DNA from 2 places in the Sphingopyxis sp. 113P3 genome. Region 2 is predicted to be linked to the other one. Evidence: riboswitches for the same ligand, from Rfam matches in the RefSeq annotation. Region 2 holds a riboswitch; the other holds the start of a gene.

Region 1 (16,144 bases), on a different replicon from region 2:
CGAGCGCATTATCGGCACGGCGTTGTGTGCGGATGTGTTCTGCTCTCCAGATCCTTCCGCGCGGGGTGAGACGACGCGCCTGGTGGCTAACATCGCGGTCAAGCAACCGACATGGCGCGCCAATGTCTATGCCCAGTTTTACGACTGGTCGATGTTCTCGAACCCCACTTACACCGATCCGGATGGCACAAGCGCGCAGATCAAGCAGTTCGACCGGCGTTGGGTCCTCGGGCTGTCCGCACAAAAACATTGGGAAATCGCTGACAGTCTGGCTGTGAGCCTTGGCACCGAAAACAGATACGACGCCGTCGGGAATGTTGGTGTCGATCGAACGGCTGCCCGCGCATTTCTTGAATCTCTCGGGCACTTTCGGGTCGGGGAATTGTCTTCCGCGCTCTACGGCGAAGTCGCTTGGAAACCCTTGGCGGGACTGCGTGTGACAGGTGGTCTTCGCGGGGACTATTATCACTATTCCGTGCGTGCACGAGATTCTGTTGCGGCGTCGCTGGGCGAAGGCAGTGGCTCAGCGTCGATTCTCTCTCCCAAGGCGTCAATCGCCTATCAGGTTACGCCGCATCTTGAACTCTACGCCAACTGGGGCCGTGGATTCCATTCCAACGATGTTCGGGGTGCGGTCAACAGGGACACGCCTGTTCCCGTTCTGGTTCGCGGCATCGGCAAGGAACTGGGAGGACGCATTCAATTCTCCGGGGTCACGTTAACCGCGACTTACTGGTGGCTGCATGTCGGCAGCGAACTTCGTTTCATTGGCGATTCCAATGCTGTTGAACCGTCGGGTGCCAGTGGGCGTCATGGCTATGAAATCGTCGCCTTCTGGCGGCCGTTCCCTTGGCTTGCGCTTGATGGAAACTATACCGCCAGCCATGCGCGCTTCGACAATGGCGATCACATCCCCAATGCATTTGAGAACGCGGCTTCAGCCGGTGCCGCCATCATTCTTGATCCCTGGGAAGCCAGCATTCGGGTGCGCCACCTTGGACCTTCTCCGCTTGTCGAGGACAACAGTGTCCGGGATCGAGGCAGCACCGTCATGAATGCCCGGGCCGCGTGGAAGGGCAAGAAGGTCGAGATATTTGGAGAAGTGCTGAACATCTTCGACAGCCGGGACAAGGACATCGCCTATTATTACGAGTCCTACATCCCCGCCTTCGATGCAGGTGCTCCGGTGGAAGGCCGGTTGAGCCGCGTGGTCGAGCCTCGAACTGTGAGGATTGGCGCAAAGGTCAATTTCTAGCGAAATCCCTTGATGGGCGGCGCTGCAGCACGTCTGCGGCGCCATCCTTCGTTTGTATATTCCTCAATCGCCGAGCCAATCATGCACCTCACGAAGTCACTGCCATCCCTGTCTCTGCGCCGACGAATTGGTGCCTTGTTTGCCGGATTGATCGCCGCCAACATTGGGGTCTGGGTCTGGGCATTCAGCCTGTTTCATGCACAGCCGTTAATGCTCGGCACCGCTGTGCTTGCCTGGGGGCTGGGCCTGCGTCACGCGGTTGATGCCGATCATATTGCGGCGATTGACAATGTGACCCGCAAGCTGATGCAGGACGGGCAGCGCCCGGTTTCGGTCGGATTCTGGTTCGCGATCGGGCATTCCGGAATCATTGCCATAGCATCGATCATCATTGCGGTGACGGCCAGCGCGCTGTCGCAGTTCGGCGCCTTCAAGGAAATCGGTGGCGTGATTGCAACCGTGATTTCCGCGCTTTTCCTGTTCACGATCGCCGGCATGAACCTGGTCATCCTGCGCTCTGTCTGGCGGACTTTTGCCCATGTTCGTGCAGGCGGCAGCTATGCCGAGGACGATCTTGATCTGCTATTGGGTGGGCGCGGTCTGCTTTCCAGACTGTTCAGGCCGATGTTCCGCCTCGTGAACAAAAGCTGGCATATGGCCCCGCTGGGGTTTCTGTTCGGGCTTGGGTTCGATACAGCAACCGAAGTTGCCATTCTGGGCATGTCGGCCAGCCAGGCCGCCGATGGCCTGTCGATCGGGACAATCCTGGTCCTGCCCGCCCTGTTCGCGGTCGGTATGGCCCTCATCGATACGGCGGACGGCGTGGTGATGCTGGGCGCTTATGAATGGGCCTTCGTGAAGCCGATCCGCAAGCTCTACTACAACATCACCATCACCCTGATCTCGGCCATCGTGGCGATTGTCATTGGTGGAATCGAAACGCTGGCCCTGATTGGCGACAAGCTGGCCCTTACGGGTGCGCCATGGCGGATCGCCATTGAACTGGGTGAAAATTTCAATGGTCTGGGCTTCGCCATCATCGGTCTTTTCGTGTTCTGCTGGCTGGCGAGTTACGCGATCTATCGATGGAAGCGGTTCGATGAAATCGAGGTTTCGGTCGGTGCCTGACCGTCCACGTTGCGTGAAGCAACATCATCAATTGGCTTGGCTGGCATTTTCGTCTAGAGCGCGCGGTGAAGGATCGGGGTAACCCGCCCTTCAATGATCGCGCCGGTGCCCCGCAAGGGGCTTAATCGGGAATGCGGTGCGGGAGCGTGCTCCCAAATCCGTGGCTGTCCCTGCAACTGTAAGCGGATAGCGCGATGCACATGCTCCTGAATTCAGGAGCAGCCACTGGGCAGCGCGCAAGCGCCAAGTCTGGGAAGGCGTGCATCAAGCTGTGACCCGCGAGCCAGGAGACCTGCCGGCGCACCGGTCGCTCTTGCCTGATCCAGGGGATGGTCACGGCACGGTAACTCTCCGTCTGAGCGACGAAGCTGTGTGGCTGGGGCTGCACGGGTTGCGTGGTTACGGGTGCTTTGTCGCGCCCGCCCGTCGTCGCGCGCCGACCGGACTTGTCCGGCAAGCCCCGCCGTGTCTCGCTCTGGCGCGCGGGGAAGTTACTATGCCAGACCTGTCCAAGGCGTCCCTGTCCAAGGTGCCGGTCACCATCATCACGGGCTTTCTGGGCGCGGGGAAAACCACGCTCATCAGCCACCTGATCCACAATGCCGGTGGCCGCAGGCTGGCCGTGGTGGTCAACGAATTCGGTTCGCTGGGTGTGGATGGCGAGATTCTGCAGTCCTGCGCCATTCCTGATTGCCCGGCGGAAAACATCGTAGAGCTGGCCAATGGCTGCATCTGCTGCACCGTGGCGGACGATTTCATCCCGACGGTGGAAAAGCTGCTGGCGCTTGATCCGCGCCCCGATCACATCCTGATCGAGACATCGGGTCTGGCGTTGCCAAAGCCGCTGCTCAAGGCGTTCGACTGGCCTGCGATCCGCAGCCGGATCACCGTGGACGGCGTGCTGGCGCTGGCCGATGCCGAAGCGGTCGCGGCAGGCCGGTTCGCGCCCGATGTGGCAGCGCTTGACGCCCAGCGCGCCGCCGATCCGAGCATCGATCACGAGACGCCGCTGTCGGAAGTGTTCGAGGATCAGCTGGCCTGCGCCGACATGATCCTGCTGACCAAGGTCGATCTGGCCGGACCCCAAGGCGTAGCCGCCGCGCGCGCGATCATTGCGGCAGAGCTTAGTCGCCCGGTTCCGGTGATAGAACTGACCGAAGGCGTGGTCGATCCGCGTGTGATCCTGGGGCTTGATGCCGCAGCCGAGGACGACATCGCCGCGCGCCCATCGCACCATGATGGTGAGGATGATCACGAACACGACGACTTTGACAGCACCGTTATCGAATGGGGCGAGATCGCCGATCCGGCGGCGCTGGTCGCGCGGATCGAGACGCTGGCCCGCGATCACCATATCCTGCGCGTAAAGGGCTATGCCGCCGTTGCGGGAAAGCCGATGCGGCTGCTGGTGCAGGCGGTGGGCGCGCGGGTGCGGCACCAGTACGATCGCCCGTGGCGCCCTGACGAGCCGCGCCGCACCACGCTGGTCGCCATTGCCGAGCACGATCACGTCGACGCCGATGCCATTCGCGCGGTGCTGCTGGCGTAAGGCGCGGGCCATGCACGTCATTTTCCGCGAAACGCACGGGATGGAGGAAACCGCCGTCCCGCAGGATCTGGGGCAAGAGCCCGCGGATCTTGTGGTCCTGTCCTTTTCGGACAGCGATCTGGGGGCGTTCGCGGCGGCATGGCATCAGGCCCGTGCAGACGATGCGACATTTCCTTCGCTGCGGCTCGCCAATCTGGCGGCGCTGATGCATCCGCTGTCGGTCGACACGTATGCCGAGCGGACGCTGTCGGGCGCAAAGGCGATCCTGATCCGGCTGATCGGCGGCACGCCCTATTGGAGCTACGGGCTGCAACAGGTCGAGGCGCTGGCCCGGTCGCGCGGGATCGTGCTGGCCGTGCTGCCCGGCGACGGCTTTGAGGATGCGCGGCTGGATGCGGCCTCGACCGTGCCGGTGACCGCGTTGCGCGAACTTGCGCAGTGGTGCGATGCTGGCGGTGCAAGGGCGGCGCAGGCGGCGCTTGCCGCGCTGTCGCAGCTGGCGGGGCTGATTGATGCCCCCGCCCGGACATTCGATCCGCTGCTGATGGCGGGAGGCTGGCATCCCGGCCGGGGCGTGATCGATCTTGAAGCCTTTGCGCGCGATCCCGCAAGGCCGCTGGTCCTGATCGTGTTCTATCGTTCTTACCTGACCGCCCACGATCTGGACCCATTTGCCGCCCTGCATACCGCGTTCGAGCAGCGCGGTTTCGATGCATTGTCGATCTTCGTCCCCTCGCTGAAAGCCCCGCAGGTGCGCGAACAGGTGGACCGCTGGGTGCGCGGGCTTGGCCCGGCAGCGATCATCAACGCTACCGCTTTTTCCGCGCGGGGCGATGACGGCGCCACCCCGCTTGATGGCGCGGGCGTTCCCGTGTTTCAGCTGGCGCTGGCCACGTCCGGGCGCGCGGGATGGGCAGCGGCTTCGCGCGGGCTTTCCCCGGCAGACCTTGCCATGCACGTGGTCTTGCCCGAAATTGACGGGCGGGTGTTTGCAGGCGTCGCCAGCTTCAAGGAGGCGGGGACGCGCGATCCCGCGCTTGGCTTTGCCCGCACCATCCATCGCGCCGATGCAGGCCGGGTTGGGGCGATCACCGCGCGGGTGGCGGGCTGGATCGCACTTGCCCAAACGCCGGTTGCAGAACGGCGGGTTGCGCTGGTCCTGTCTACTTATCCCGGCAAGACATACCAGATGGCCCACGCCGTGGGGCTGGATGCGCTGGCTTCTGCCGAGGCGATCCTGGCCGATCTGGCCGAGGCGGGATATGCCACTGACGCGCAGGCCGGACTGGCAGCGCTCCTTCAATGCACACATCAGCACTGGCCGATGGCAGAGTACCGCAAGGCTTTGGCAGCACTGCCCGATACCCTGCGCGCTGAACTTTTCGCCGCATGGGGCGAGCCGGAAGCCGATGCTGCCGCCGCCGATGGCGCGTTCCGTTTTGCCGCGCTGCCCATCGGCAACGCGCTGGTAGCCTTGCAGCCCGAACGCGGCGAACGCGCCCATCGCGACGGCGACTATCACGACCTGTCCCGCTGCCCGCGCCATGGCTATGTGGCGTTCTACCTGTGGCTGCGCCAGCGAAGCGTGGACGCGCTGGTGCATATCGGCGCACATGGCACACTGGAATGGCTGCCGGGCAAATCAGTCGCGCTGTCCGATGCTTGCTGGCCCGAGGCGCTGACCGGCGCGATGCCGGTGATCTATCCGTTCATCGTCAACGATCCCGGCGAAGCGGCGCAGGCCAAGCGCCGGATCAGCGCGGTTACGATCGGGCACGTTCCCCCGCCACTGGTGCAAACGCAAAGCGGTGCGGGGCTGGCCCGGATCGAGGCGCTGCTGGATGAATTCTCCAACGCTGGCGGGCTGGACCCGGCCCGCCGCGACCGTCTGCAAGTGAACATCCGCGACGAAGCGCGCGTGCTGGGACTTGAGGCGGAACTGGGCCTTGATGACGCGGCCACGCTGGTCGAGGCGATCACCCGGATCGACCGCTTCGTTTGCGATGTAAAGGACAGCCAGTTCGGTGACGGGCTGCATGTGTTCGGGCGGGGAGATCAGGGCGCAGCCGAGCGGGCCGGATTGCTGGCGGCACTCGACGGACGCCGCGTTCCGCCCGGTCCCTCCGGCTCCCCCTTTCGCGGGCGCAGCGATGTGCTGCCAACCGGGCGAAACCTTTATGCGATAGACCCGCGCGCCGTGCCTTCACGCGCGGCCCATGCCCAAGGGGTGACACTGGCAGAGGAGCTGATCCGGCGGCATCTGCAGGATCACGGCGATTATCCGCGCGGGCTGGTGGTCGATCTGTGGGGATCGGCCACGATGCGCACGGCGGGCGAGGAATTCGCCATGGCGCTGCACCTGCTGGGCGCAAAGCCGCTGTGGGACACCGCGTCCGAACGGGTAACAGGCATCGAAATCCTGCCGCTGGCGCTGCTGGACCGGCCGCGTATCGATGTGACGTTGCGGATTTCCGGCCTGTTCCGCGATGCCTTTCCTGCGCTGCCGATACTGTTTGGCCAAGCGGTGCGCGCGCTGTGTTTGTGCGATGAACCGGCGGACTGGAACCCGTTTGCAGGGCAGGCTGCGGCACCGCGCGTCTATGGCCCGGCCCCCGGCAGCTATGGACTGGGTCTTGGCGATGCAGCCGAGGTCTATACTGAAGCGGCCCGGCGCGCTGCTGGTGAGGCATGGCTGGCGGCATCGGACCATGCGTTTGACGCAGCCTCCGATGCGATCGGAACCTTTGCCGATCCTGACGGCCTGCGCCAGCGTGTTGAAGGAGCGGACGCCTTTGTCCATCTTCAGGACTTGCCCGAAACCGATCTGCTGCTGGCCGCCGATTATGCCGCGCACGAGGCGGGCTTTGCCGCTGCCAAGGCGCTGATCGGTGGTTCGGCGGCGCTCTACCACCTCGACAATCGCGATCCGGGGCGCACCGTTGCGCGCACCCTGACCGAAGAGATCGCCCGCGTGGTCCGCGCCCGCGCGGCGCACCCAGGCTGGGTGGCGGGCATGATGCGGCACGGCTTTCGCGGGGGGGCAGAACTGGCCGCGACGCTGGACCATATGGGTGCCTTTGCGCACCTTTCAGGCAGCGTACCGCCGCATCTGTTCGACCTTTATCACGACGCGACACTGGGCCAGACCGATGTTCGCGCATTTCTTGAACGCGAGAATCCGGCTGCGCTGGCGGCGATGGAAGCCCGCTTTGCCGCGCTCCATGCCGCCGGGCTGTGGCAGACCCGGCGCAATTCCATCCTCGCCAGCCTGCCAAGGCTTGAGGACAGGGCATGAGCAGTTTTGCGGTGAAGGGCTGGTGCCCCGATGCCTGGCACCCGATGATGGCGGGCGACGGGCTGCTGGTGCGGGTAAAGCCTCGGCTTGGCCGCCTGACGCGGGCGCAAGTGCTGGGCCTGTGCGATGCCGCCGTGGTGCACGGCAATGGCCTGATCGACATGACCGCCCGCGCCAATCTCCAGCTTCGCGGGGTGCCTGAAACTGGCTGGCAGGCGCTGCTCGACCGGTTGCTGGTGCTGGATCTGGTGGACCCTGACCCTGTCATCGAACAGCGGCGCAACATTCTGGTCGCGCCGGATTGGCGGGTCGGTGATGACAGCCATCGCATTGCGGGCGCGTTGCTGACCCGGCTGGATGAGTTGCCCGATCTGCTCGGTAAAGTGGGCTTTGCCATCGATGCCGGTCAGACCTGCATTCTGGGTGGCGAGGCGGGCGATTTCCGCATTGAGCGCGGCGGCGATGGCGGTCTGATCCTGCGCGCCGATGGCCGCGCCACCGGTATGGCGGTTGCTGCTGGCAGGGAAGTGGACGCGCTGATCGCGCTCGCCCACTGGTTTGCGGCCAGCGGCGGCGCGAAAGCGGGGCGCATGGCGCGACACCGGCTGGTCCTGCCCGAATGGGCCTGTGGCGACATTCTGCCCGCGCCGTCGGCTGCTTGCATCGTGCCGGGCCTTCATGATCTGGGCCTCCGTGATGGGAGTTGGGCCTATGGCTTGCCGTTTGGCCGGATAGAGGCGCGGATACTGGCCGGGATGGTGGAAGCATCGCCCGCCGCAGCGGTGCGGATCACGCCGTGGCGTGTGCTGCTGGTGGAAGGCGCGCCTGCCGTTTGCGCCGGTGGGCTGATCGATAATCCTGCCGACCCGCTGCTGCATGTCGATGCTTGCCCCGGCGCGCCCTGCTGCCCGCAGGCCTCGGTTGAAACCCGCGATCTTGCCCGCCGCCTTGCACCGCATGTCGCCGGGCGGCTGCATGTTTCGGGCTGTGCCAAGGGCTGCGCCCGCCAGCGCGCCGCCGATGTCACGCTGACCGGCCGCGATGGCCTGTTCGATCTTTCCCTGAACGCACCCGCCGGTGCGTTGCCAGTTCGCTCTGCGCTCAGCCCAGCCGAGCTTCTCGCCCATTTCGGAGCCGCTTGATGCCCCATATCTATGAAACCGATGGCGCGGCCATCTATCGCCAGTCTTTCGCCATGATCCGCGCCGAAGCCGATCTGGCGCCCTTTTTCGCTGATGAGGAACCGGTGGCGGTGCGCATGATCCACGCCGCCGGGATGGTGGACCTTGCCGCGCATATCCGCTTCTCACCCGGCTTTGCCAGTGCGGCGCGGGCGGCGCTGGCCGCTGGCGCGCCGGTGCTGTGCGATGCGCGGATGGTGTCCGAAGGGATCACCCGTGCGCGGCTGCCTGCTGATAATCAGATCATCTGCACCCTGAATGCGCCGCAAGTGCCCGACATGGCGCGGGCAATGGGTAACACCCGCTCTGCCGCCGCACTGGAACTGTGGCGGCCGCATCTGGCAGGCGCGGTGGTGGCCATCGGCAACGCGCCAACCGCGCTGTTCCATCTGCTGAATATGCTGGAAGATCCCGATTGCCCGCGCCCTGCGGCGGTCATCGGCTGTCCGGTGGGCTTTGTCGGCGCGGCCGAATCCAAGGCCGCGTTATGGGCCGCGCCGCCGGTGCCGTGCTGCATCGTTGAAGGGCGGCTGGGCGGCAGCGCGATCACGGTTGCTGCGATCAACGCTTTGGCGAGCGGCACCGAATGAGCGCGGCCCTTTCCTGCGGGACGATCCACGGCGTGGGTTTGGGTCCGGGTGCGCCCGATCTGTTGAGCGTTCGCACTGACCGGCTGGTGCGTGGCGCCCGCCACGTGGCCTATTTCCGCAAGGCCGGGCGACCAGGACAGGCGCGGCGGATTGTCGAAGGAATGCTGCGCCCCGACGTGATCGAAATCCCGATGGAATATCCGGTGACGACCGAGATTCCGTTATCCGACCCGCGCTACAACGACTGTCTTTCCGCTTTCTATGCCGAATGCACGCAGCGATTGGTCATGCTGGCGCAGGCAGGCGAAGACGTGGTCGTGCTGTGTGAGGGCGATCCGTTTTTCTACGGTTCATTCATGCATTTGCACACCCGGCTGGCGGGCACGGTTCCGGTGGCAGTGGTTCCGGGTATCACCGGCATGGCCGGGGCGTGGAACGCAACCGGCATCCCGATCACCTGGGGCGACGATGTGCTGACCATCGCGATGGCGACCCTGCCCGAGGATGAACTGGTGCGACGCATCCGCGATACAGATGCGCTGGTGGTGATGAAGATCGGGCGCAACCTGCCCAAACTGCGCCGCGCGGTGGCCGCTGCCGGGCGCGAGGATGCGGCATGGCTGGTCGAACATGCCGCCATGCCAGGTCAGCGGGTCACGCGGCTGATCGAGGCCGAAACGGTCACGCCCTATTTCTCGATCCTGCTGATTCACGGCCAGGGGCGCCGGCCATGAGTGCCGGGGCCATGAGCGGCTGGCTGGCCATCGCCGGTCTGGGGCCGGGCGACGAGGCGCTGATTACGCCCGAAGTCACCGCCGCTCTGGCCGGGGCAAGCGATGTCATCGGCTATATTCCCTATGTCGCCCGGATCGCCCCGCGCGCCGGGCTGACACTGCATCCGTCCGATAACCGGGTGGAGCTGGACCGGGCCGCCCATGCGCTGGAACTCGCGGCGCAGGGGCGGCGCGTGGTGGTGGTATCATCGGGCGATCCGGGCGTTTTCGCGATGGCCGCCGCCGTGTTCGAGGCGCTGGAGGCAGGCCCGGCCCACTGGCGCGATCTCGACATCCGGGTGCTGCCCGGCATCACCGCGATGCTGGCCGCCAGCGCGCGGGCGGGGGCGCCGCTGGGTCATGATTTTTGCGCGATCAATCTGTCGGACAATCTCAAGCCGTGGAATTTGATCGAAAAACGGTTGCGGCTGGCGGCAGAGGCGGACTTTGCCATGGCCTTCTACAACCCGAGGTCAAAAGCCCGGCCCGAAGGTTTCGAACGTGTGCTGGAATTGCTGCGCGAAGTGTGCGGCCCGGATCGCCCGATCTTGTTCGCCCGCGCCGTATCGACGCCCGACGAGCAATTGCGGATCGTACCGCTGGGTCAGGCCCGTGCAGACATGGCCGACATGCGGACCATGGTGATCGTCGGATCAAGCCTGACGCGGATCATCGAACGGACAAGTGGGCGAAAGCTCGGTCCGATCCTCTACACGTCGCGTTCGGCCTTGGGTTCGGCGTCATGACCCAGCCAGACCAGTACATCTTCCGGGCGATAGCATTCGGCCCGGCCCGGAACGGCAGGGCGATCAATCATCAGGACCGGCAGGCCCAGATCCCGTGCGGCGATCAGCTTGGCCTCTGCGCCTTGCCCGCCAGCGTTCTTGCACACCACCAGATCGATGGCGTGCGCCTCCATCAATGCGCTGTCGCCTGTGGCGGTGAACGGCCCGCGATCGACGATCAGGGTGTGATGGGGCAAGCCCGGCGGCTGGTCTGGCGCATCGACAAAGCGCAACAGATAATGATGCTGCGGCTGGGCAGCGAAGGCTGCCACATGCATCCGGCCCAGCGCCAGCATTACGCGGCGGGAGTGCCCGGCCAGCGCTGCCACCGCACCGTCGATGCTGGCAACGCGGGTCCAGCGGTCTCCGGCGACCGGTTGCCACGCCCGGCGGGTCAGCGCTACATGAGGCACTCCGGCCAGGCGGGCCGCCTCCACGGCATGGCTGCTCATCGTTGCGGCAAAGGGGTGGGTCGCGTCCACCAGATGAGTCACGCGGTGGTGGCGCAGATAATCGGCCAGCCCCGCCACACCGCCGAACCCGCCGACACGCACCGGCACCGGTTGAGCGCGGGGGTTTTCGGTCCGTCCGGCATAGCTGAGCGTCGTCGCAATGCCCCGCGCGCCAAGCAGGCGGGCAAGCGCGCTGGCCTCTGTCGTGCCGCCCAGCAGGAGGACGTTGGGCATGGCTGATATGGCTCCTGAAGCGTGGTTGACGATCATCGGCATTGGCGAGGACGGGCCGGACGGCCTTTCCGCCGCCGCCCGCACGGCGCTGGCGCAGGCCGGACTGGTCATGGGACCGGCACGGCACCTGTCGCTGCTGCCCGCGATTACCTGTACCATGATCGAATGGCCAGTACCCTTTGCCGATGGCATTGCCCTGCTGATGCAACATCGCGGGCAGCGGGTGGTGATGCTGGCATCGGGCGATCCGTTCTGGTTCGGGGCGGGAAGCAGTGTGGCGCGCCTGCTTGATCCGGGCGAATGGGTGGCGATCCCCGCGCCTTCCACTTTCACGCTGGCGGTTGCGCGGCTGGGCTGGCCGGTTCAGGATGTGGCCTGTCTTGGCCTCCATGCCGCGCCGTTAGATCGGCTCAAGCCCCACCTGGCACCAGGGCGGCGCGTCATTGCACTGTTGCGCGATGGCGCGGCGGTGGCCGCGCTGGCGGACTATCTGACCGGCCAAGGCTTTGGCGCGTCAGCGTTGCATGTGATGGAAGCGCTGGGCGGGCCGCGCGAACGGGTTCGCACCGCGCGCGCCGAGGGGCTGTCTTTCACCGACATCGCCCATCCGGTAGCGGCCGGGATCGAGTGTGCCGGGCATGGCCCGTCCTTGCCGCTGACGGCGGGCCGACCGGACCACTGGTTTGCGTCCGACGGGCAGTTGACCAAGCGTCCGGTACGCGCGCTGACGCTATCGGCGCTGGCCCCGTGTGCGGGTGAGCTGCTGTGGGATATTGGCGCGGGATCGGGATCGATCGGGATCGAATGGCTGCTGGCCCACCTGGCCAACCGGGCCTGTGCGATAGAGGCGGATCCGGTGCGCGCGGACCGTGTGCGGGCCAACGCCGCTGCGCTGGGCGTTGATCGGCTGAAAGTTGTCGTCGGGATTGCGCCGGATGCCCTGCCACCGGGACCATTGCCCGATGCGGTGTTCATCGGCGGTGGTTTATCGGAAGCCTTGCTGGACACGCTATGGGCACGTTTGCCCGCCGGAACGCGGCTGGTGACCAATGCGGTGACGCTGGAATCAGAAGCGCTGCTAGCCCGGTGGCATGGCCAGAAGGGCGGGAGCCTCCTGCGCATCGAACTGGCCGACGCCGCACCGCTGGGCAACCGGCACGGCTGGCGCGCGCGCTATCCGGTGGTGCAATGGAGCGTGACGCTGTGATCATCGCCGGGTTCGGCTTTCGGTCAGGCGTCGGCCTGCCTTCGCTGCGCGCGGCGTTCGCGCTGGCGGAGCAGGGGCAACCGCCGGTGACGCATCTGGCCACGGCGCAAGACAAGCTCGCAGCGCTGCTCCCTCTGGCCGAAGCGCTGGGCCTGCCGCTGATGGGCGTGGCGTCCGATGCACTGGCTGCCGTTTCCACCCCCACGCGCTCCATCGCCAGCCTGAACGCTCGTCACGTCGGCAGCGTGGCCGAAGCGTCCGCGCTTGCCGCTGCTGGCGCGGGTGCGCGCCTGCTGTCGCCGCGCCACATCTCCCCCGATCGCATGGCGACGTGCGCCATTGCTGCCAGTGTCAACCTTCAGGGAACCCCGACATGACCGTCCACTTCATTGGCGCCGGTCCCGGCGCGCCCGATCTTCTCACTTTGCGCGGACGCGATCTGATCGCGGGCAGCCCGGTGTGCCTTTATGCCGGGTCGCTGATCCCGGTCGCCGTGCTGGATCATTGCCCGCCGGGCGCCCGGATCGTGAACACCGCGCCGCTGGAACTGGACCAGATCATGGCCGAAATCGCCGCCGCCCATGCCGCCGGGCACGATGTGGCGCGGCTGCATTCGGGCGATCTTTCGGTGTGGTCTGCCATGGGCGAGCAGTTGCGCCGCCTGCGCGCGCTGGACATTCCCTTTACGATCACACCCGGCGTCCCGGCTTTCGCCGCCGCCGCCGCTGCGCTGGAGGCAGAGCTGACCCTGCCCGCGCTGGCGCAATCGCTGGTGCTGACCCGCACACCGGGCCGCGCCAGCACGATGCCGCCCGCCGAAAGCCTGGCCAACTTTGCCGTGACCGGCGCGACGCTGGCCATTCACCTTTCGGTTCACAATCTGGCGCAAGTGGTGGCGGACCTGACGCCGGCCTATGGCGCGGATTGCCCCGTCGCGGTGGTCTGGCGCGCCAGTTGGCCCGATCAGCGGATCGTGCGCGCCACGCTCGACACTATTGAACAGGCCATCGCCGGGAGCATGGAGCGCACCGCCCTGATCCTGGTCGGGCGGGTGCTGGCGGCGCAGGATTTTGCCGAAAGCAGCCTCTATGCGCCCGGTTATGATCGCCGGTTCAGGCCGCAGGATGCCACGTCACGTTTTGGCGGTGCGGCCGAATGAGCGCGCGCCACCAGACTCCGGGATTGATGATCGCCGCCCCCGCATCGGGCACAGGCAAGACCACGGTGATGCTGGGCCTGCTGCGCGCCCTGACCGAAGACGGGCTGGCGGTGCAGCCGTTCAAGAGCGGGCCGGACTATATCGACCCGGCGTTTCACCGCGCGGCGAGTGGCAGGCCGTCGTTCAATCTCGATAGCTGGGCGATGGAGGACGATCTGATCGCTGCCATTGCGGCGCAGGCCGGGGGCGCGGACATGGTGCTGGCCGAAGGGTCGATGGGGTTGTTCGATGGCGTGGCCAGCAAGGGTGCGTCGGGCAATGGTGCCAGCGCCGACATGGCCCGCCGGATGGGCTGGCCGATCGTGCTGGTGCTGGATGTGTCGGGGCAGGCGCAGTCCGCCGCCGCCACCGCGCTGGGGTTCAGCAGCCTTGATCCGGGGCTGCCATTTGCCGGGGTGATCCTGAACCGCGTGGCCAGTCCGCGTCATGAACGGCTGGTGCGCAAGGGCATGGAGGCGGTGGGCATTCCGGTGCTGGGCGCCCTGCCAAGGCGCGGCGACCTGACCCTGCCCGAACGCCATCTGGGGCTGGTTCAGGCGGTGGAGCATCCCGACCTTGATCGCGCGATTGCCGAGTTTGCAGCGTTCCTGCGCGCCCATGTCGATCTTGACGTTATTCGCCTTGCCGCTGGTGCCGCACCACAAGCCGACGGCGGCAACCTGCCTGCCCCTCCGGCCCAGCGGATCGCCATGGCGCGCGATGCGGCCTTTTCGTTCGTCTACCCGCATCTGATCGAAGGCTGGCGGCGCGCCGGGGCGGAGATCCTGCCATTCTCGCCGCTGGCCGATGAAGCGCCTGCCGCCCATGCCGATCTGGTGTGGTTGCCCGGCGGCTATCCCGAACTGCACGCCGGGACCATTGCGGCGGCTGCAACATTCCTGTCCGGCCTGCGCTGCCATGCGCAAACGCGGCCCGTGCACGGCGAATGCGGCGGCTATATGGTGCTGGGGCAGGGGTTGATCGACAAGAGCGGAGAACGGCACCGGATGGCCGGGCTGCTGGGGCTTGTCACCAGCCATGCCCAGCGCAAGATGCACCTTGGCTATCGCCATGCCGAACTGCTGGTGCCGGTATCGCGCCTTGCCGCCGGGACCAGGCTGCGCGGGCACGAGTTCCACTATTCAACCATTGCCGAACAGAGCGACGCGCCGCTGGCGCTTGTGACCGATGCCGAAGGCGCGGCGGTGGCCGAAAGCGGATCGCATCGCGGCCATGTCACCGGCAGCTATTTCCACATGATCGCGCCCGCTTCGTGCCGAGATGCCCAATGATCGACCTCCACCTGATCGGTATCGGCACTGGCAACCCCGATCACCTGACAGCGCAGGCTGTCGCGGCGATGAACCGTGCCGACCTGATCCTGTTGCCGCGCAAGGGGCAGGCCAAGTCCGATCTGATCGACCTGCGCCGGGAGATCTGCGCGCAGGTGCTGACGGGGCCAACGCGGATTGTGGAATTTGACTTGCCAGTGCGCGGCAATGGGGCCACTTATCTGGATGACGTCAACGCTTGGCATGATGCCATTGCCGATGCGTGGCGGGTGCAGATCGCCGAACATTTGCCCGGCGGTGGCAAGCTGGCGCTGCTCGTCTGGGGTGATCCCTCGCTGTATGACAGCACCTTGCGCATTGCTGACCGGCTGCGCAGCGCGGGGGTGGAAATCGCCGTGCGGGTGGTGCCGGGCATCACCAGTATTCAGGCGCTGACCGCTGCCCATGCCATGCCGTTGAACCCGCTGGCCGGCCCGGTGACGATCACCACCGGGCGGCTGCTGCGCGCCCATGGCTGGCCTGCCGGAGCCGACACGATTGTCGTGATGCTTGACAGCGGTTGCGCGTTCGAGGGGCTGCAACCGCAAGGCATCACCATCTGGTGGGGCGCTTATCTGGGCATGGCGCACGAGGCGCTGGAACAGGGCCCCCTGGCGCAAGCCGGTCCCCGGATCGCGTTGCGCCGGGCGGAACTGCGCGCGCGCCATGGCTGGATCATGGATGTCTATCTCATGCGAAGGGAATTGGCCGATGGAACCTGAAAACCAAGTAGAAGTTGCAGGCGGCGATGCCCGCCACGCCGAAAAGATGCGCAAGAAGCAGACCGCGCAGGCCAAGATCATGGCCAGCAAGACCCGCGAACAGGGCCTGCTGATCGTCCACACCGGCAAGGGCAAGGGCAAAACCAGCGCGGCGCTGGGCATGGTGGTTCGCGCCATTGGCCACGGCATGAAAGTGGGGGTGGTCCAGTTTGTCAAAGGGGCGATGAAAACGGGTGAAAAGGCCGTGTTCGATGCCTTTCCCGACAATGTCGAATTCAAGCCGATGGGCGAGGGTTTTACCTGGGACACGCAGGACCGCACACGCGATATCGCGGCCGCCCGCGCCGGCTGGGACGAGGTCAAGCGCATGATCGCCGATCCCAGCTATCACATGGTGCTGGCCGACGAACTGAACATCGTGCTGCGGTATGATTATCTGCCGGT
Region 2 (16,144 bases):
GCGATCTTGCCGCTGAGGCGCGCCTCCTGGCGTTCGCCAGCAACAGCCGGTGCGAAGACGATCCGGTCGACTTCAAGCCTTGAAACGTCGATGTCGATGTCGGGAAGCAGCGGCTCGTCTGTGTCGGGCACCGGCTTGAATTCGGGCAATCGCTCGACATTGATCAGCCTCGCGGTCGCCGAGCGCACATCGACATGGTTCGACAGGAAGGCAAAGGGCCGCCAGTCGATGCGCAATTCAGGCGAGGTGAGGAAGCGCCCCTTGGTGTCCGACAGCGAAAAGTCGCGGACGATCATCGCGCCGTAGAGCGACCCGTCGAGCCGACCGATGCCGATCTTCATCCCGTTTTCAAATTCATATTTCTCGATCTGGGTGACGACAAAGCGTCGCCCCGCGTCGCTGTTGAGGCCAACGAGGAAGAGCGCGACTAGCGCGAGAAGACCGAGGAGCCCGGCGGCGGCCCAGCGCGCGATGCGGCGCGGCCAGGGACTGGCGGCGGCGGGCGCGCCATCCTCGGCATCGAAGGGCGCGTCCGTTGCCATCAGAACGCCTGACCGATCGAGACATAGACGCTCACCCGCGCCTCGCCTGGCCTGCGGTCGATCGGCGTCGCAACGTCGAGGCGCATCGGACCGAAATTGGTGTAGTAGCGCGCGCCGATCCCCGCCCCGAAGCGCAGGTCGGAGAAGGTCGGGGTCGAACCCCGATAGACCTGGCCCGCGTCGACGAAGCCGACGACGCCGAAATTGCCGAAGCGGTAGCGTGCCTCAAGGGCCGCCTCGTTGATGCTGCGCCCGCCGATCGGGTCGAGATTGGGATCCTTCGGCCCGAGCTCCTGATAGCCAAAGCCGCGCACCGAACCGCCGCCGCCAGCATAGAATCGCCGCGACGGAGCGAGGCGCTCGCGCGAGGCGCCGAGGATCGAGCCGACCCGCACGCGTCCCGCCACGACGATGCTGTCGGTGACAGGATAATAGCCGCTGACGTCGAGACGGGTGCGCGCATAAGGGGTGAACTTTCCGCTCAAGGAGCCTTCAGGCTGCACGAGTGCGGTGACGCGGAAGCCCTTGGTCGGGTCGAGCAGGCTGTCGGTGCGGTCCATGCCGACCTGCCCGGTCAGCCCGAGAATGTAATAAAGGTCGCGATCACGCACGCCGCGCGCGAAATCATAGTCATCCTCGCTCGTCGCAATCACCTCAGCGCCATAGGCATAGGTGAATTTCTTTTGCCAGATCGGCGTCGACTCAACGCTGACCCGCGCGGCGAGGCGCCCGGTCAGCGCTTCGAAGGCGTTGTAATTGTTGCGCGATGCTTCGGCGACCAGCTCGAAGGTCCGGTCGCGCCGGCCTGCGTTCGAGCGGCGGAAGGTCGCGCCGATCCCTTGCTGCTGCGTTCCCGCGACGCCCCGGACGATGAGTGCGCCTTCTGGCGGGAAGAGGTTGCGGTGCGTCCAGCTCCCTTCAAGCCGAATCCCCTCGCCCGTGCCGTAGCCCGCGCTCGCCGCGATCGTGCGCGGGGGGCCGGCATCCTGCGTGACGAGCATCGTCACATATTCGGTGTCATCCCCTGCGCTCTCGCCTGTCTTCTGCGGTTCGACCGCAACGGTCGAGAAGAGCCCTGTCGCGACGAGCGCCTGCCGCAGGTCATCGACCATGCGGCTATCGTAGAGCTCGCCGCGCCTGAAGCGCGAGAGGACCTCGACATGGTCGGCATCGAAGGCGAGATCGCCTGTCGTCTCGAACCCGCCAAAACGCGCGCGCGGACCGATGTCGACGGGCAGCGTATAGTCGCCCCCGCCCGTCGCCCCGTCGAGGAGAATGTCGCGCTGGCCGATCTTCGCAAAAGGATAGCCCTCTTCGGGGAGCTTGAGTGCGAGCGCGGCTTCGGCGCCCTGGACCCGCTCGGAAACGATCGGCTCACCGACGCTGAGCGGGAAGTTGTCGCTGATCAGCGTCGGGGGAACGGTGGGCTTCGCATCGATAGCGATGCTGGAGAAGATGTATCGCTGTCCCGGTGTCACGTCGATGACCGCGATGAGCGGCCCTCGCCGGCGCCGCGCCCGGCTCTCTCCATCCCCGCCGGCATCCTCGGTTCGCGGCGTCCGGTCGATCCGCGTTTCGACCTTGGCGTCATAATAGCCTTCGGACGCGAGGATGCGCTGAAGGAGCTCGGCGTCGGCCGACAGGCGGGCGCGGACCATCGCGCCATTTTCAGCTTTGCCATCGCCATCATAGAGCGCGGAAAGATCGCCGAAGAGGTCGGCAAGATCGACCCCCGTCGTCGCATCGGCGCCCGCAAGGCCGTTGACCTGCACCGTATATTCGATCGTACGATGCGCGTCGGCCTCCTCGGGCTCGGCGAATTCGACCGGCTCGACGTTGAAATTTTCGAGCGCAGGAAGCGGTGCGGCAAGTTCACTATCGGTGATCGGTGCGTCACCGATCGCCTCGACCGCATCCCCGTCGGCGAGCGCCGGGACCGGCGTGCCATCGACACTCGGCGGCCCGTCGCCATCGCTGCTGGCATCGGCCGCACGCTCGGCCGCCTGTCGCCGCTCAAATTCGGCAATCGATTCCAGCGGACGGTCGAGCTCGGGATCATCATCGGCGCTGATCGGCGGGATCGCATCGTCAAACTCGTCGTCGCCGATGATCGGCTCGACCTCGGGCAGGATCACGTCGGCGGGCGGCGGGGTCGGCGCCGCGATCTCGCCTGGTGCGTCCGGCGCGGGGCTTTCCTCCTGGCTTTCGGCGGCCGCAGGCGGCACCTGCTGCGCAAAAGCAGAGCCCGTCCAGCCAAACGCGAAAAGCGACGCGGACAAAATCAGTCCGTGATGGAGCCGCGGCGGGCGGACGGGTGTCAATAAGCGAGGATTTTCAGAATTTTGCATCTGTGCACAGCCGATGCGCACTTGTGGCTTGCGGCGCGGCGGGGCGCAAGGCGATTTTGCTCGAGGAAGATCGCACAAAAGCAGCATTTGCGATGAAATCCCCCTGACAGGACCGTGCGATCACCCAAGGGGTCAACGAGCCGGCGCCCGTCAGGTTCCGCAGAAGGTCGTATAGGGACCGAAGTCCTCGGGCGCAGGCCCGGCAAACTCGGCCCGGTCGGCGCGCGCGGCAAAGGGATGCTGCACCGTTTCAAGGAGGCGGAGCCACGGCGTCATATCGCCCGCCTCGGCGGCGGCGAGCGCGGCCTCAACAAGGTGGTTGCGCGGGATGTAGAGCGGGTTCACCGCGTCCATCGCTTCGGCACGCTCTGCAAAATCTCCCCCTTCCTCCTCGATCCGCGCGCGCCATGCGGCGATCCATGACCCCATCGCGCCTTCACCGGGGAGCAGTGCATCGAGCGCCGCGCGGTCCCCGCGCAGAAGCCTCGAAAGCGCGCGGAAAAAGCCGGTGAAATCGGCGCCATGGCGCTCAAGCTCGGCGAACAGCTCATCGATAAGCTCAGGATCGCCACCGGCTGCCTCACCTAGCCCGAGTTTCGCGCGCATGGTGTCGAGCCAGACGCTCCGAAACCGGTCCGGTACTGCCGCGACCAGCTCCTTTGCGCGCTCGACGTCAGCGGGATCGACCGCGTGGATCGCAGGTAGCAGCGCTTCGGCGAAGCGCGCCATGTTCCAATGCATGATCTGCGGCTGGCGCCCATAGGCATAGCGGCCATGGGCGTCGATCGAACTGAACACGGTGCTCACCGAGAAGCGGTCCATGAAAGCGCATGGCCCATAATCGATCGTCTCGCCCGAGATCGCGACATTGTCGGTGTTCATTACGCCGTGGATGAAGCCAACGCTCATCCAATGAGCGACGAGCGAACATTGAAGGTCAATGACCCTCTCAAGCAGCGCAAGGTGCGCGTTCGCCGCCTCCGCGAGCTCGGGAAAGTGGCGGGCGATCGCATAGTCGGAGAGGCGGATGACATGCTCTGCTCCGAAATGCGCGGCAAAGAACTGGAAGGTGCCAACGCGGATATGGCTGCGCGCGACGCGCGTCAGCACTGCGCCGGGGTGTGCGCGCTCGCGCTGGACGCGCTCGCCCGTTGCAACCGCTGCGAGCGCGCGCGTCGTCGGCACGCCCATCGCCGCCATGGCTTCCGAGACGAGATATTCGCGCAGAACGGGACCGATTGCGGCCTTGCCGTCGCCGTTGCGCGAGAACATCGTGGGTCCTGAACCCTTGAGCTGAATGTCGAAGCGGACACCGTCAGGCGCCACGACCTCGCCAAGGAGCAGCGCGCGCCCGTCGCCGAGCTGCGGCGAGAAATGGCCGAACTGGTGTCCCGCATAGGCAAGCGCGAGCGGATCGGCGCCGGGAGGCAGCTCCGCACCTGAAAAGAGACGCGCCAGTTCGTCATCGCCGGTGCCGGTCGCGTCGATCCCGAGCCGCGCGGCAAGCGCATGGTTGAACGCCAAAAGGCGCGGGGTTGAAGGACGCGCCGCCTCGGCTGGCGCATAAAAGCCTTCCATCGTCGCGTGAAAACTATTGTCGAAGGCGATTTGCATGCCGGCTCCTGGTTGGAGCCTATGTCGAGCCTCCCATCATTGATTGCAAGTTGGCGTTGCAGCGCGAGCGTGCTTTTGCTAGCGGCCCGCCTCGTGACCTCGGGTTGCCCTTTACCGGGCATGAAAAGGGAAGTCCGGTGTGAAATCCGGCGCTGCCCCCGCAACTGTAACCGGCGAGGCGGATGCGACTATGCCACTGGGGACCATATCCCCGGGAAGGCCGCAATCCACCGGCGACCCGGAAGCCAGGAGACCTGCCAGAGCGTCGCCGTTATCTGCGCGCGGGCGGGGTGCACCGGGAGCAGGCGAGGATCCTCGCGTGACGGCAAGACCGTAACGCTGGAGGACCTGAATGAAGACCCTTGCCCATAAAACCAGTCTGTCGCTTCTCGCGCTCGCCGCAGCGTCGCCCGCGCTGGCGCACGAAGCGCCCTTCGATGACCAGTCGATTACCGTCATCGGTGCGCCGCTGGCGCTTTCCGAGACCAATGCGTCGGTGTCGATCATCGACAAGGAAGAGATTGACCGCGCCCAAAACGGCGCCGCGGCCGACCTCATCGCGCGCTTGCCCGGCGTCCATGTCACGCAGAATGGCGCGCTCGGCGGGGTGGCAAGCCTGCGCATCCGCGGCGCAGAAGACGCGCAGACGCTCGTCGTCATCGACGGAGTGCGTGTCGGCGATCCCTCATCGCCGAACGGCGCGTTCGATTTTGCCAATCTGATGCTCGGGAGCATAGACCGTATCGAGGTGCTGCGCGGCGCGAACAGCCTGCCCTGGGGCAGCCAGGCGATCGGCGGGGTGGTGTCCATCACCTCGACCGACCCCGACCTTGCAAGCGGCACTTCGGGCCGGATCGGCGCCGAATATGGTGCGCGCGATACGGTGCGCGTGAATGGGCAGCTGCGCACGGCCGCGCTCGGCGCCTCGCAGTTCGGGATCGGCGGCGGCTTTGTCCGCACCCGCGGCTTCAGCAGCGCCGCCGCCGGAACCGAGCGTGACGGCTACCGCCAATATTCGGCCAATCTCAGCAATCGCACCGAGATCGGCAGCACCCTCCTCTTCAGGGCGTTCGGACTTTATGCCGCGAGCCGCGTCGAGCTCGACGGCTTTGCCCCGCCGGCCTTTACCTTCGGTGACACGGACGAATATCAGAAGACAAGGGAACATTATGCCGCGGCGAGCCTCGAGCATCGCCCCGGCGGTAGCAGCAGCGCGGGCGGCTTTGCGCACCGGCTGCAATTCGCCTTCGCAGACGTCAATCGCGACAACTTCAATCCTGATCTCGGCGAGGCTCCCACCTTTCGCGCCCGCGGGCGCAGCGAGCGGCTGAGCTACAGCATCGACTGGGGCCTCGGCGATGTCTTTGGGAGCACGGCAGGCGACAGCCTTCGCCTGATTGCCGGGGCCGAGCGCGAATGGACGCGCGCGCTCACCGACGACGGTTTCGCGCCCGACCGGGGGCAGACCGCGACCACTGGCGGCTGGGCGATGCTCGCTGCGCGCCCGACCGGTGCATTTTCGTTGACCTTTGGCGTTCGCCGCGATGATCACCGCGATTTTGGCGGCGCGACGAGCTTTGCCGCCGACATCGGGCAAAAACTCGGGGATCATGTCCTGGTGCGCGCAAGCTACCGCGAGGGTTTCAGGGCGCCGACCTTGTTCCAGCTTTCGGACTCGGCGGGGGCCTACGGGAACCCTGAGCTCCTGCCGGAGCGCGCTAAATCCTACGAGGTCGGCGCGCGGCTGGGCGATGCGCGGCACTTTGTCGATGTCGCCTGGTATCGCCGCGACAGCCGCAACCTCATCGATTTCGTCTCCTGCCCGCCCGTCCCTGATCCCGTGCCCGCGATCTGCGCGAGTGGGAACCGGCCGTTCGGCACTTATGACAATATCAATCGTGCCCGGGCAGAGGGCGTCGAGGTCGAGGCGGGCGCAAAGCTTGGCAGCAGCTTCGCGGTGCGCGCGAACTACAGCCTGACCGTGGCAACCGACCGCACCCCGGGATCGCCGCTTGAAGGCAATCGGCTTGCGCGGCGCCCCCGGCATCTTGCCAACGCCGAGCTCGCCTGGACACCCGGCGGCGCCGCATCGGGCGCCGATCTCTCGGTCGCGGTGCGCTATGCCGGCAAGAGCTTCGATGACCGGGCGAACAACCTAACCGCTCTTATTCGTGACGATGTTGTTCTTGGGGAAGATCAATCGTTGGCGGCAGCGGGCGTTTGAGCAGGCCGAGTGCCTCCGCTGCGTCTTTCATCGCGTGGGATCGAGAGGCTTGCGGGTTTGATGGAGGGGCTCGGACGTTCAGCGGCACGGCCGCACTGGCTATGTCGGGGCGGGCCTGAGGGCGGCGGCGATGATCCGGAACAGGGCGGCGTCGGGACAGGCGGAAGCGAAGGCGACCCGGATGCGGGAGGCGGTCTCGATGACGCGTGCGGCGACTTTGAGGAGCCGCAGGCGCAGGGTCGCGAACTCAGCGTTGGCAAGCGCGGCTGCCTTGGGGATGGCCTGCTGGATGCGCCACATCAGCCAGAATGCGGCGGTGTGCAGGATCAGCCGCATCTGATTGGCGTTGGCTGATCGGCATGACGTGCGATCGCTGGCGAGCTGGGCCTTGTGCAACTTGATGAGGTTTTCGGCCTGGCCGCGGGCGCAGTAGAGTGTGTCGTAGATGTGCTCGGCCGAGCCCTGCTCGAGCGAGGTGACGACGTAGCGGATATCCATGCCGAGCGTGCTGGCCTCGATCCGGGCGACGACACGGCGCTGGCATTTCCAGCTTTTCGCCCCGTAGCGGGTCTGGGCATAATTTCGCAGGACCACGTGCTGTTCCTCGGCCCGCTTGACCGCGCAGGCATCGGCAATCTTCACGATCTGTGGATCGGCGCGCAGCACAGCGTTGGTGGGCAGGCCGAAGACATAATCGATGCCCTGTGCCTCGCAGAAGTTCATGACCTCGGGTCTGCCGTAGTGGCCGTCGCCCCGGATCGTGATGTGGGTCGTGGGCCAGTGCCTCTGGATCTGCCGCACCAGGCGACGGATATGGCCCGCGGCCTCCGCGCCGCTCGGCGTCTTGCCGGTGCGCAGCAGCATGGCGACCGGCCGCCCCGTTGCCGTGTCGTAGACGTGGATCGGCAGGAAACAGCGCTCACCGTGATGCCCGTTCCAGAACGATAACTGCTGGTAGCCGTGCACGACATCGCAGGTGTCATCGATGTCCAGCGTCACCGCCTCGGGCGGGGATGGATAACTGGCGCAGTAGATGTCGACCATCGCGGCCATCATGCGGGCCAGCTCGCGCGTGGTGGGTGCGTTTTCCCAGCGGCTCATCGTCGGTTGGCTGGCAAGGCCCGCGCCCGAACCCGGTAGCTTGCCCAGCGCCAGGCGGAAGCCGGGATCGTCACGCAGGGCGTCGAGGTCGTCGGCGTCCTCGTAGCCGCAGGCAATCGCCAGAACCCGAGCCCGCAGAATGTCATCCAGCTTGTGGACCACCCGCGAAGGATCGCGCCGATCGGCGATGCAGGTGGCCAGCTGCCTGCAGATGTCCATCTCGCGCTCGGCCTGCGCCAATAGCAGAACCCCGCCGTCCGACGTGATGCGACCGCCGTCGAAGGCAGCCGTGACTTTCTTGCGTTGGACCGCTGGGAATCGAAATGAGCTTGAGGTAACGTCGGTCATGGCGGGTGTAGCCTATGGCAATTTCTGTCCCGGAGCAGGGACGGCTTAGACACCCAATTTCTTACTTCAGAACAGAGCTTTACGCTACTCCCGCCTACCGCTCAGACACCCCTTGGTGCATAAGAGCGGCTAAGGCTCAGCGATTATATCCTGGTCGACCTCAGGGCCTCCTATCCGATTGCCGCGGGAATCGAACTCTTCGGCCGCGTCGAAAATCTCTTCGACGAGACATATCAGAATGTCGCTACGTACAACACCCCGGGCCGCTCGGCCTATGCCGGGGTGCGTTGGGGTTTCTGATGCAGCGCGTGGCGGCCCTGGCGGTGCTGGCAGTCCTTGCGGGCTGCCAGAGCCGCGCGCCGCTGCCTGCGCCCCATGGCGCCGCGAGCATCGATTTCTGCGCCGACCAGATGGTGCTCGGGCTGCTGCCCCGGCACCAGATCCGCGCCGTATCGTTCGAGGTCGACAGCGACACGAGCTTTGCAGCGCCGCGCGCGGCGGGCCTCGTGCGCCTGAGGCCACAGCTGGAGGATATCGCGCGCCTTCGGCCCGCGGTCGTCGTGCGCAGCTATGGCGGCGACGCGCGGCTCGACCGGCAGCTCGCCGCGATGGGAATCAAGGTCGTGCAGCTCGGCTTTCCGGCCTCGCTTGCCGAAAGCCGCGCCGACATGCTCCGTGTCGGGCGGGAACTGGGAGCCGAAAGAGAAGCGCGCGCCCGCGCTACGGGCTTCGAGCGCGAGCTCGCGGCCGCGCGCCGTACCCCGGCCAAGGGTACTGCGCTCTATGTCACACCCGGCGATGTGACCACGGGGCCCGGATCGCTCGTCGCCGAAGTCATCGAGGCTGCCGGATACACACCCTATCGCACGGCCCCCGGCTGGGGAAGCCTGCCGGTCGAGGATATGGTACGGCGGCCGCCCGATGCGGTCTTTCGCGCCTTTTTCGACAGTCCGCGCTATCAGCAGGATCATTGGACATCCTCGCGCCATCCGGTTGTCGCGCAGGCGACGCAGGGTGTGCGCGAGGCCGAGGTGCCGGGCGCATGGCTCGCGTGCGGGAACTGGCTGATGGGACACGCCGTGACCGAATTGGCAAAGGCAAAATGACCCGGGTCAACCTCCTGCTCGCAGCGCTGCTGCTGCTCACCGCTACGCTTGCCGTGATGGCCGGCGCGCGCGGCTTTTCGCCCGCGCTGCTTGCCGACTGGCTGAGCGGGCGCGACCCAGCAGCAGCGATCATTTTGTTCGACATCCGCATGCCCCGGATATTGGCTGCCGCCTCGGTTGGCGCGGCGCTTGGTCTATGCGGCGCGGGCCTGCAGGCGCTGACGCGCAATCCGCTCGCCGAGCCTGGCATCCTGGGCGTCTCGGCCGCGGCGACGCTCGGCGCCACGCTGGCGCTTTATTTCGGGCTCGCCGCGGCCTGGTCCTGGGCCTTGCCGCTCGGCGCGATCGGCGGCGCGGGCCTGGTCACCGCGCTCCTCGCCTCGGCCGCCGTGCGCACGCGCGGAATGGCGACGCTGATCCTCATCGGGGTTGGCCTCTCAAGCCTTGCCGGCGCGGCGATGGCCCTCATCCTCAACTTCGCGCCCAATCCCTTCTCGCTTTCCGATCTCGTCAATTGGACATTGGGGTCGGTCGCCAACCGCTCGCTCACCGATCTCGGTCTCGCCCTTCCCTTCATGGTTGCGGGCGCTGCGATGCTTCTGACCCAGCGCAGGAGCCTGTCCTTGCTCGCAATCGGGGAGGAGGCGGCGAGCGCGCACGGGCTCGATTTCCGGCGCACCCAGATCGCTGTCGTGGTCGGCACCGGACTTGCATCCGGCGCCTCGGTGGCGCTTGCAGGCGCGGTGGGTTTCGTCGGCATCGTCGCGCCGCATGTCGTCAGGCCCTGGGTTGGCCATGATCCGGGGCGCGCGCTCATCCCGGCTGCACTTGCTGGCGCCGCGATGCTCATTGTCGCCGACATGCTCGTCCGGCTGCTTCCGACCGATACCGAGCTGCGCCTCGGCGTGGTCGCGGCGCTGGCTGGAGCGCCGATCTTTCTCTTGATCGCGCTGCGCCGCGGGACGGTCCGCCATGACTGAGCTTACAGCGCGGGAACTGACGCTCGCCGACCGGCTCGCGGATGCGGATTTTCGCCTGTCGCCGGGCGAACTCGTCGTCATCGTGGGGCCTAATGGTTCGGGAAAGAGCAGCCTGATGCGCCTCCTCGCAGGCCAGACCAGGCCGGATAAGGGATCGGTCCTACTCGGCGCGCACGAAATCGCACGCCTCAGCCCCATCGAGCGAGCGCGCCGCCTTGCCTACCTCCCGCAGCGCGCCGAGGTTGCGTGGCCGATCTCGGTCGCCGACATGGTGGCGCTCGGACGCTTCGCCTTTGGCGGGGCCGAAGTCGCACGCGGCGCCGGCGAAGCCGCGCGCTGGCTCGATGAAGTCGGCTGCGCGCACCTCGCCAGCCGTTCAACCGCCACCCTTTCTGGCGGCGAACTCGCGCTCGTCGCGCTCGCGCGGGTCTTTGCGGCTGAAGCGCCGCTCCTACTCCTCGACGAACCGGCCGCCGCGCTCGATCCGCGCCGCCAGATCGACGTCATGACACGGCTGGTGGCGCGGAGCCGCGCGGGCCAGGGCGTTGCGGCCGTCCTTCACGACCTCAATCTGGCAGCGCAGTTTGCCGACAGGATCGTCTGGATGAGGAATGGACGCATCGCCGCCGAAACCAGCGAGGGTGAAGAAATCGCCGAGCGAGCCTTCGAGATTTTTGACGTCTCGGTCCACGTTGAGCCCGATCTGGGCGGCGGCGTTGCGGGACTTTCGGTTCGTCGCAACCGGGCGTGATCACAGGGTAGCGCGCGAACGGTCCGGTTGGGGGCGCCTGCGTGCACACCCCTCATAAATCTTCAGTCAAGAACATGCCGCGAAGGCCGATTGGAAACGCGATGCACCCTTGAAGATCGAAGGGGTCCAGCAGCTCCGAAAGCTTTGGCCTGGCCTTACTTCGCCCCGCTTCCCCTGATTACGACGAGGACAGTCTTGAACAAGATAACCAGGTCGAGCCACATCGAGAAATTCTTGATGTAATAAAAATCAAAGCGCAATTTGTCGTGGACCTCGCTTATGCCGGCCACATGCCCTTGATTAACTTGCGCCCACCCGGTGATGCCCGGCCGTACGATGTGACGGTAGGAATAAAAGGGGATTTCCTTTTCATACCATTCGGAGAGCGGACGCGCCTCCGGGCGGGGACCGATCCAACTCATGTCTCCACGAAGAATATTATAGATCTGCGGCAATTCATCGATCCGCGTCTGACGGAGAAAGCGACCTAGGCGCGTTATTCGAACGTCATCATCTTTCGTGATCGCATCGTTGACGAGATCAACATCGCCCGATCTCGATTTCTTCTCAGCCATCGTGCGAAATTTAAGGACGTGAAAAGGACGGCCACGATAGCCGATACGTTCTTGGCGGAAGAAAATAGAACCCGGAGAATCGATCCGGATCGCCAAAGCCGTGATCGCGAGCGGGACTATCAAAAAAGGTAAAATCGCTATGCTGAGAACCATGTCGGTCAGCCACTTGAGCTTGGCGTAAGAATTACTCGGAATAAGTGAGCCTAGGGTCCAAACTCAATCAGCCTCTTGAAAATCGGCGTGTACATTGATTCAGGGAGTCTCCACTGAAGCAGGAGGCTGTTGGAGATGTCGCGTTCGTTGTTCTGGCTGTCGGATGAAGCATGGCGGGCGATCGAGCCCCACCTGCCGAAGAACCAGCCCGGAGCGCGGCGGGTCGATGATCGCAGGGTGATCTCGGGCATCATCCACATGCTCAAGTGTGGTGGCCGCTGGGCGGACTGCCCGTCCGAATACGGCCCTTCGACGACGGTCTACAATCGCTGGAACCGGTGGAGCCGCCGCGGCATCTGGACGCGCATCCTGGCGGCGCTGACCGAGCAAGGCTGGATCGCGGAGACCGGCCAGATCGACAGCAGCTACATCAAGGCTCACCGCTCTGCCGGTGGCGCAAAAGGGGGGCGCGGGCCAATGCCATTGGCATCTCGCGTGGAGGCAGGACAACGAAGATCCACGCGCTTGTCGATGTTCTCGGAAGACCACTGCGCCTCGTCCTGACGCCCGGCAACACATCTGATGTGAAAGGCGCAGACCTACTGATCGGTGAAACTATCGGCATGAAGCGGGTGATCGCCGACCGTGGCTACGACGCGAACCGCATCAGGGCCGCCTTACGAGAGCAGGGCACGATCCCGGTGATCCCCGGACGGCGCAACCGCAAGCGCCCGATCCAGTATGACGAACGCCGCTACAAGGACCGCTGGCGGGTCGAGGCCATGTTCTGCCGCCTCAAGGACTTCCGCCGCATCGCTACTCGTTACGACAAGCTCGCCCGCAACTTCCTATCCGCCGTAAGCCTCGCCGCTGCCGTCGCCTTCTGGCTGTGATTGAGTCTCGACCCTAGGCTGTTTTCTGACAGGTGTTCGATACGAACTTTCCCCGTTTGGGCCTCCCAGACTTGTTTGTAATGGTAGACGCCGATGCCATTTAGGGCCGCCCGTGCAAATGTGCGCTCCCATTCGGGCGAATGGTCGTGGTGGAGATCCGCAATGATCGCAGCATGCCTGTCCGCCGGCAAGACCGGGTCTTCGAGTATGACAGGTGCGCCATCAAGGTCCCGGAGAAGCCGGTCGACCTCTCCCCCCGGAACCAGATAGTAACTGCTTCCGCCTTCGCGGTGTTCAAGCGCCCCAATAGCGAAGCGTGCCGCGAGGACGATAGCAAAGGAAAGCGATAGCAGGACACCGCTGTAAGGCGCGCGAGTGACGAGGATGATGGCTACAGCAATGCCAAATGTCGCAGCAAAGGTAGGAAAAATGTAACTGGCGCCAATGACACCCGGAAATTCGCTGAATTTCCGAATGGCCAACACGCCGATGATGATCGCCAACGCGGCCGCAGACAGGGAATTCAGCGCCGCCGCATTACCAGAGATTGGGAGGGGCTCCGCAAAGAGCGCCCGAAACCCAAGCGGAAGCATCAACCCTGCCAGCAGACACACAGCAAGCTGGAAGCGAGCCGATCGAGCCACGGCCGACAGCGAGCGGATTGTCGACCGCGAGCGATCTATCTTGTTCACATACACGCCTTTTCGCCTAGGTTTTTCGTGCTCCAAAGGCAATCCCAAGTTGTTGTACTCTGGGCGCAATCCGCCCCTTTCTCAGCTCGTCCTACCGCAGCCCGTCCGCGGCGCCAGATATACTATGAATGTCCTATCCAGACACTCCAACTTAGACATCCAGGGAGCGCTCGTCATTCCGCGGCGCTACAACTTCTGAACCAACTAATATGTTCCGCATCGCCTGGTTGATAACTTCCACATCAAATTTTGACCGAACCCGGTCAAGACTAGCCTCTCCATGCTGAGCAGCGAGGGAAGGCTCGTTCAGATATCGGCGCATCGCCGCCGCGAGCGCGACAGCCGACCGGACAGGGACCAGCATGCCATTCAAGCCATCAATTACCGTTTCGCGGCAGCCGGGAACATCCGTGGTGATAACCGCGAGACCTGTCGCCATCGCTTCTTGCGTACTGCGCGGCAGGCCTTCGCGGTAAGATGGCAGAACGAAAACGTCCGCACCCTGCAAATAGGGGCGGACATCGTCCACCTTGTCGACCCAGTGCACGATCCCTTCGTCATGCCACTGTCGCACTTCGAATTCCTGAAGTGATCCGGGATTACCATCGATGCCGCCGACCAGGATCACATTCAGGTCCAACCCGTCGTCGCGAAGGGCACGTGTGGCTTCGACCAATTCGAGCACCCCTTTCTCACGCAGCAATCGCCCCGTCCAAACAAACGTGACAGGCCGCCCGCCTCGTCGAGGAAGAGCGGGGCGAAAGTGATTTAGATTTACTCCGCTGCCGTGCACGAGCGCCACCCGCTCAGGCGGCACCACCCCGCCATCGAGCATGAGCGAAAGATCATCGCGATTTTGAAAGATCACTTTGTCGGCGCAGCGAAACGCCACCGCATATAAAGCTTTCACCGCGCAGCGGAGCAATCGCGCTTTGAGGGAGGGGTGCTGCTCGGCATTGATAAAGACAAATCCCAAACCTGCCACCATCGCGACGCGACGGGGCACTCGCGCCAGCCAAGCCGCGATCGTCCCGTAGATCACCGGCTTCATGAAATAGCCAAAGAAGATACGCGGCCGGTGCGTGCGAAAGAAACGGTAGAGGGACCAAATCGTTCTCAAATCGCGCAGTATGTTCAGCCCGTTGCGCTCAAGAGGGATATCAACGGGCGTGGCGCCTAGCGCCTCTACCCGGCCCTTCTTGACCGAATCAAAATCAGGGGCCAGCGCGTATACAGGATGACCGCGCTCAACCAATGACCGGATCAGGTCGCCCCGAAAATTGTAGAGCGATTCTGCGTAGCTGGATAGCACAGCAATCGGAGTGTTGCCGGGATCATCGATATGCTGTGACACGCCTAATATCCGAAGTGATTGCAGGGGAAGCGATGCGCCGTACCGGGGTCAAGGGCCGATTTCAACGGCAGGCCATGCCAGGCAGCTATCGAACAGTCGCACGAGACTGCCACGTCACCTCATTGCAGATTGCTTTCGCAAAACAAATATCGCATCGTTAAGCCATGGCCACGCAACCCAAATTTTTCCAATTAGAACTCAACGAGATCAACTTCGACTTTATTCGACGCTATTGCGAGCGTGGAAAGCTGCCGACCCTGAACAAGCTGATAAGCAGCCATGGCATTACCGAGACCGTATCGGAATCCCGATATGAACACCTGGAACCATGGATCCAGTGGGTTACCGCGCACACGGGCCTGCCATTTGAGGAGCATGGGGTTTTCCGGCTGGGTGACATCGTAAATCGCGATTTAAATCAGGTTTGGGAGTGGCTCGAAGGCGAGGGTTTGCGCGTTGCAGCTGTCAGCCCCATGAATGCAAGCAACAAGACACGCGAGGCGGCCTTCTTTATCCCCGACCCATGGACCGAAACAGAGGTGACCGGGAGCTGGTTACTCGAGCGCGTGGCGTCTGCCGCAGGTGAAGCAGTCAATGAAAATGCCGGTGCAAAGCTCGGTGCCGGCACCGTATTTTCGCTAATTCTCGCTGTCGCACGTTATTGCGGCCCGCGCGTTCAAGCGCGTCTCGCAAGCTATGCTCTTAATGCCTTGCGGGGGAGAAAGTGGGCGCTGGCGCTCGTTCTGGATGAATTGCTGACCGCGATCACGCTTTCCGAAACGAAGGCCACGCGGCCTGACTATGTGACGCTATTCTTGAACGGTGGTGCTCATATTCAGCACCACTACATGTTCAATGCGGAGGTTTATGAAGGACCGCACCGCAACCCCGATTGGTTGCTGTCACCCCAAGACGATCCCCTTCTTGCGGTCTATAGCCAGTACGACCGATTTGTAGCGCAGATACTGAAAGCTCTCCCCGATTATCGGTTGGTCATTGCGACGGGACTACATCAGAATCCTTATCCCGAAGAATGTTATTACTGGCGCCTTGCGGACCACGGGAAGTTTCTTTCCCGCATCGGATGTGAAAATTTCACCGTTCAACCCCGCATGTCGCGCGATTTTCTGGTCGAAGCGGGGTCGGCTGATAATGCCGTAGTGATCCAGAGGCGACTTGAGATGGCGGTGGGTGATGACGGCCTCCGACTGTTCGATGTCGATAATCGGGGCGACAGCCTGTTCGTGATGCTCACCTATCCCAAGGACATACCAATCGGCTTTGGTTTTGCGGTCGGGAACGAACATTTCCCAGACCTTCGCCGCATGGTGAATTTCGTCGCGATCAAGAACGGCGAGCACGACGGCATCGGATATCTGATAGACACTGCCGAAACGGCGGACAGTGCTAATGGAAGGCGTGTCCTACTGAGCACTTTACCGGACCTGGTCGCTGACCATTTC

Evidence for each region. Region 2 has a riboswitch for cobalamin ahead of LH20_RS08985 (TonB-dependent receptor plug domain-containing protein). Riboswitches for the same ligand answer to the same signal wherever they lie in the genome.
Region 1: it holds a riboswitch for cobalamin, as region 2 does, so the genes downstream of both, cobW (cobalamin biosynthesis protein CobW) here and LH20_RS08985 (TonB-dependent receptor plug domain-containing protein) in region 2, are expected to answer to the same signal.

What each region holds. Positions count from the first base shown of each region.
Region 1 is NZ_CP009453.1:23,227-39,370, reverse strand. Features, by position in the region: gene LH20_RS21620 (TonB-dependent receptor) at 1-1,255, shown strand, start outside; gene LH20_RS21615 (HoxN/HupN/NixA family nickel/cobalt transporter) at 1,337-2,383, shown strand; cobalamin riboswitch at 2,470-2,697, shown strand; gene cobW (cobalamin biosynthesis protein CobW) at 2,880-3,932, shown strand; gene cobN (cobaltochelatase subunit CobN) at 3,943-7,227, shown strand; gene LH20_RS21600 (precorrin-3B synthase) at 7,224-8,369, shown strand; gene LH20_RS21595 (precorrin-8X methylmutase) at 8,369-8,998, shown strand; gene cobI (precorrin-2 C(20)-methyltransferase) at 8,995-9,732, shown strand; gene cobJ (precorrin-3B C(17)-methyltransferase) at 9,744-10,517, shown strand; gene LH20_RS21580 (cobalt-precorrin-6A reductase) at 10,481-11,242, opposite strand; gene LH20_RS21575 (bifunctional cobalt-precorrin-7 (C(5))-methyltransferase/cobalt-precorrin-6B (C(15))-methyltransferase) at 11,250-12,449, shown strand; gene LH20_RS21570 (cobalamin biosynthesis protein) at 12,446-12,826, shown strand; gene cobM (precorrin-4 C(11)-methyltransferase) at 12,823-13,608, shown strand; gene LH20_RS21560 (cobyrinate a,c-diamide synthase) at 13,605-14,939, shown strand; gene cobF (precorrin-6A synthase (deacetylating)) at 14,936-15,700, shown strand; gene cobO (cob(I)yrinic acid a,c-diamide adenosyltransferase) at 15,690-16,144, shown strand, end outside.
Region 2 is NZ_CP009452.1:1,844,239-1,860,382, reverse strand. Features, by position in the region: gene LH20_RS09000 (translocation/assembly module TamB domain-containing protein) at 1-542, opposite strand, end outside; gene LH20_RS08995 (autotransporter assembly complex protein TamA) at 542-2,767, opposite strand; gene LH20_RS08990 (protein adenylyltransferase SelO) at 3,041-4,504, opposite strand; cobalamin riboswitch at 4,590-4,780, shown strand; gene LH20_RS08985 (TonB-dependent receptor plug domain-containing protein) at 4,857-6,728, shown strand; gene LH20_RS08980 (IS1380 family transposase) at 6,828-8,177, opposite strand; gene LH20_RS08975 (ABC transporter substrate-binding protein) at 8,477-9,283, shown strand; gene LH20_RS08970 (FecCD family ABC transporter permease) at 9,280-10,263, shown strand; gene LH20_RS08965 (ABC transporter ATP-binding protein) at 10,256-11,014, shown strand; gene LH20_RS08960 (sugar transferase) at 11,170-11,751, opposite strand; partial or broken gene LH20_RS22890 (IS5 family transposase) at 11,878-12,635, shown strand; gene LH20_RS08945 (hypothetical protein) at 12,566-13,327, opposite strand; gene LH20_RS08940 (glycosyltransferase family 4 protein) at 13,479-14,681, opposite strand; gene LH20_RS08935 (alkaline phosphatase family protein) at 14,846-16,144, shown strand, end outside.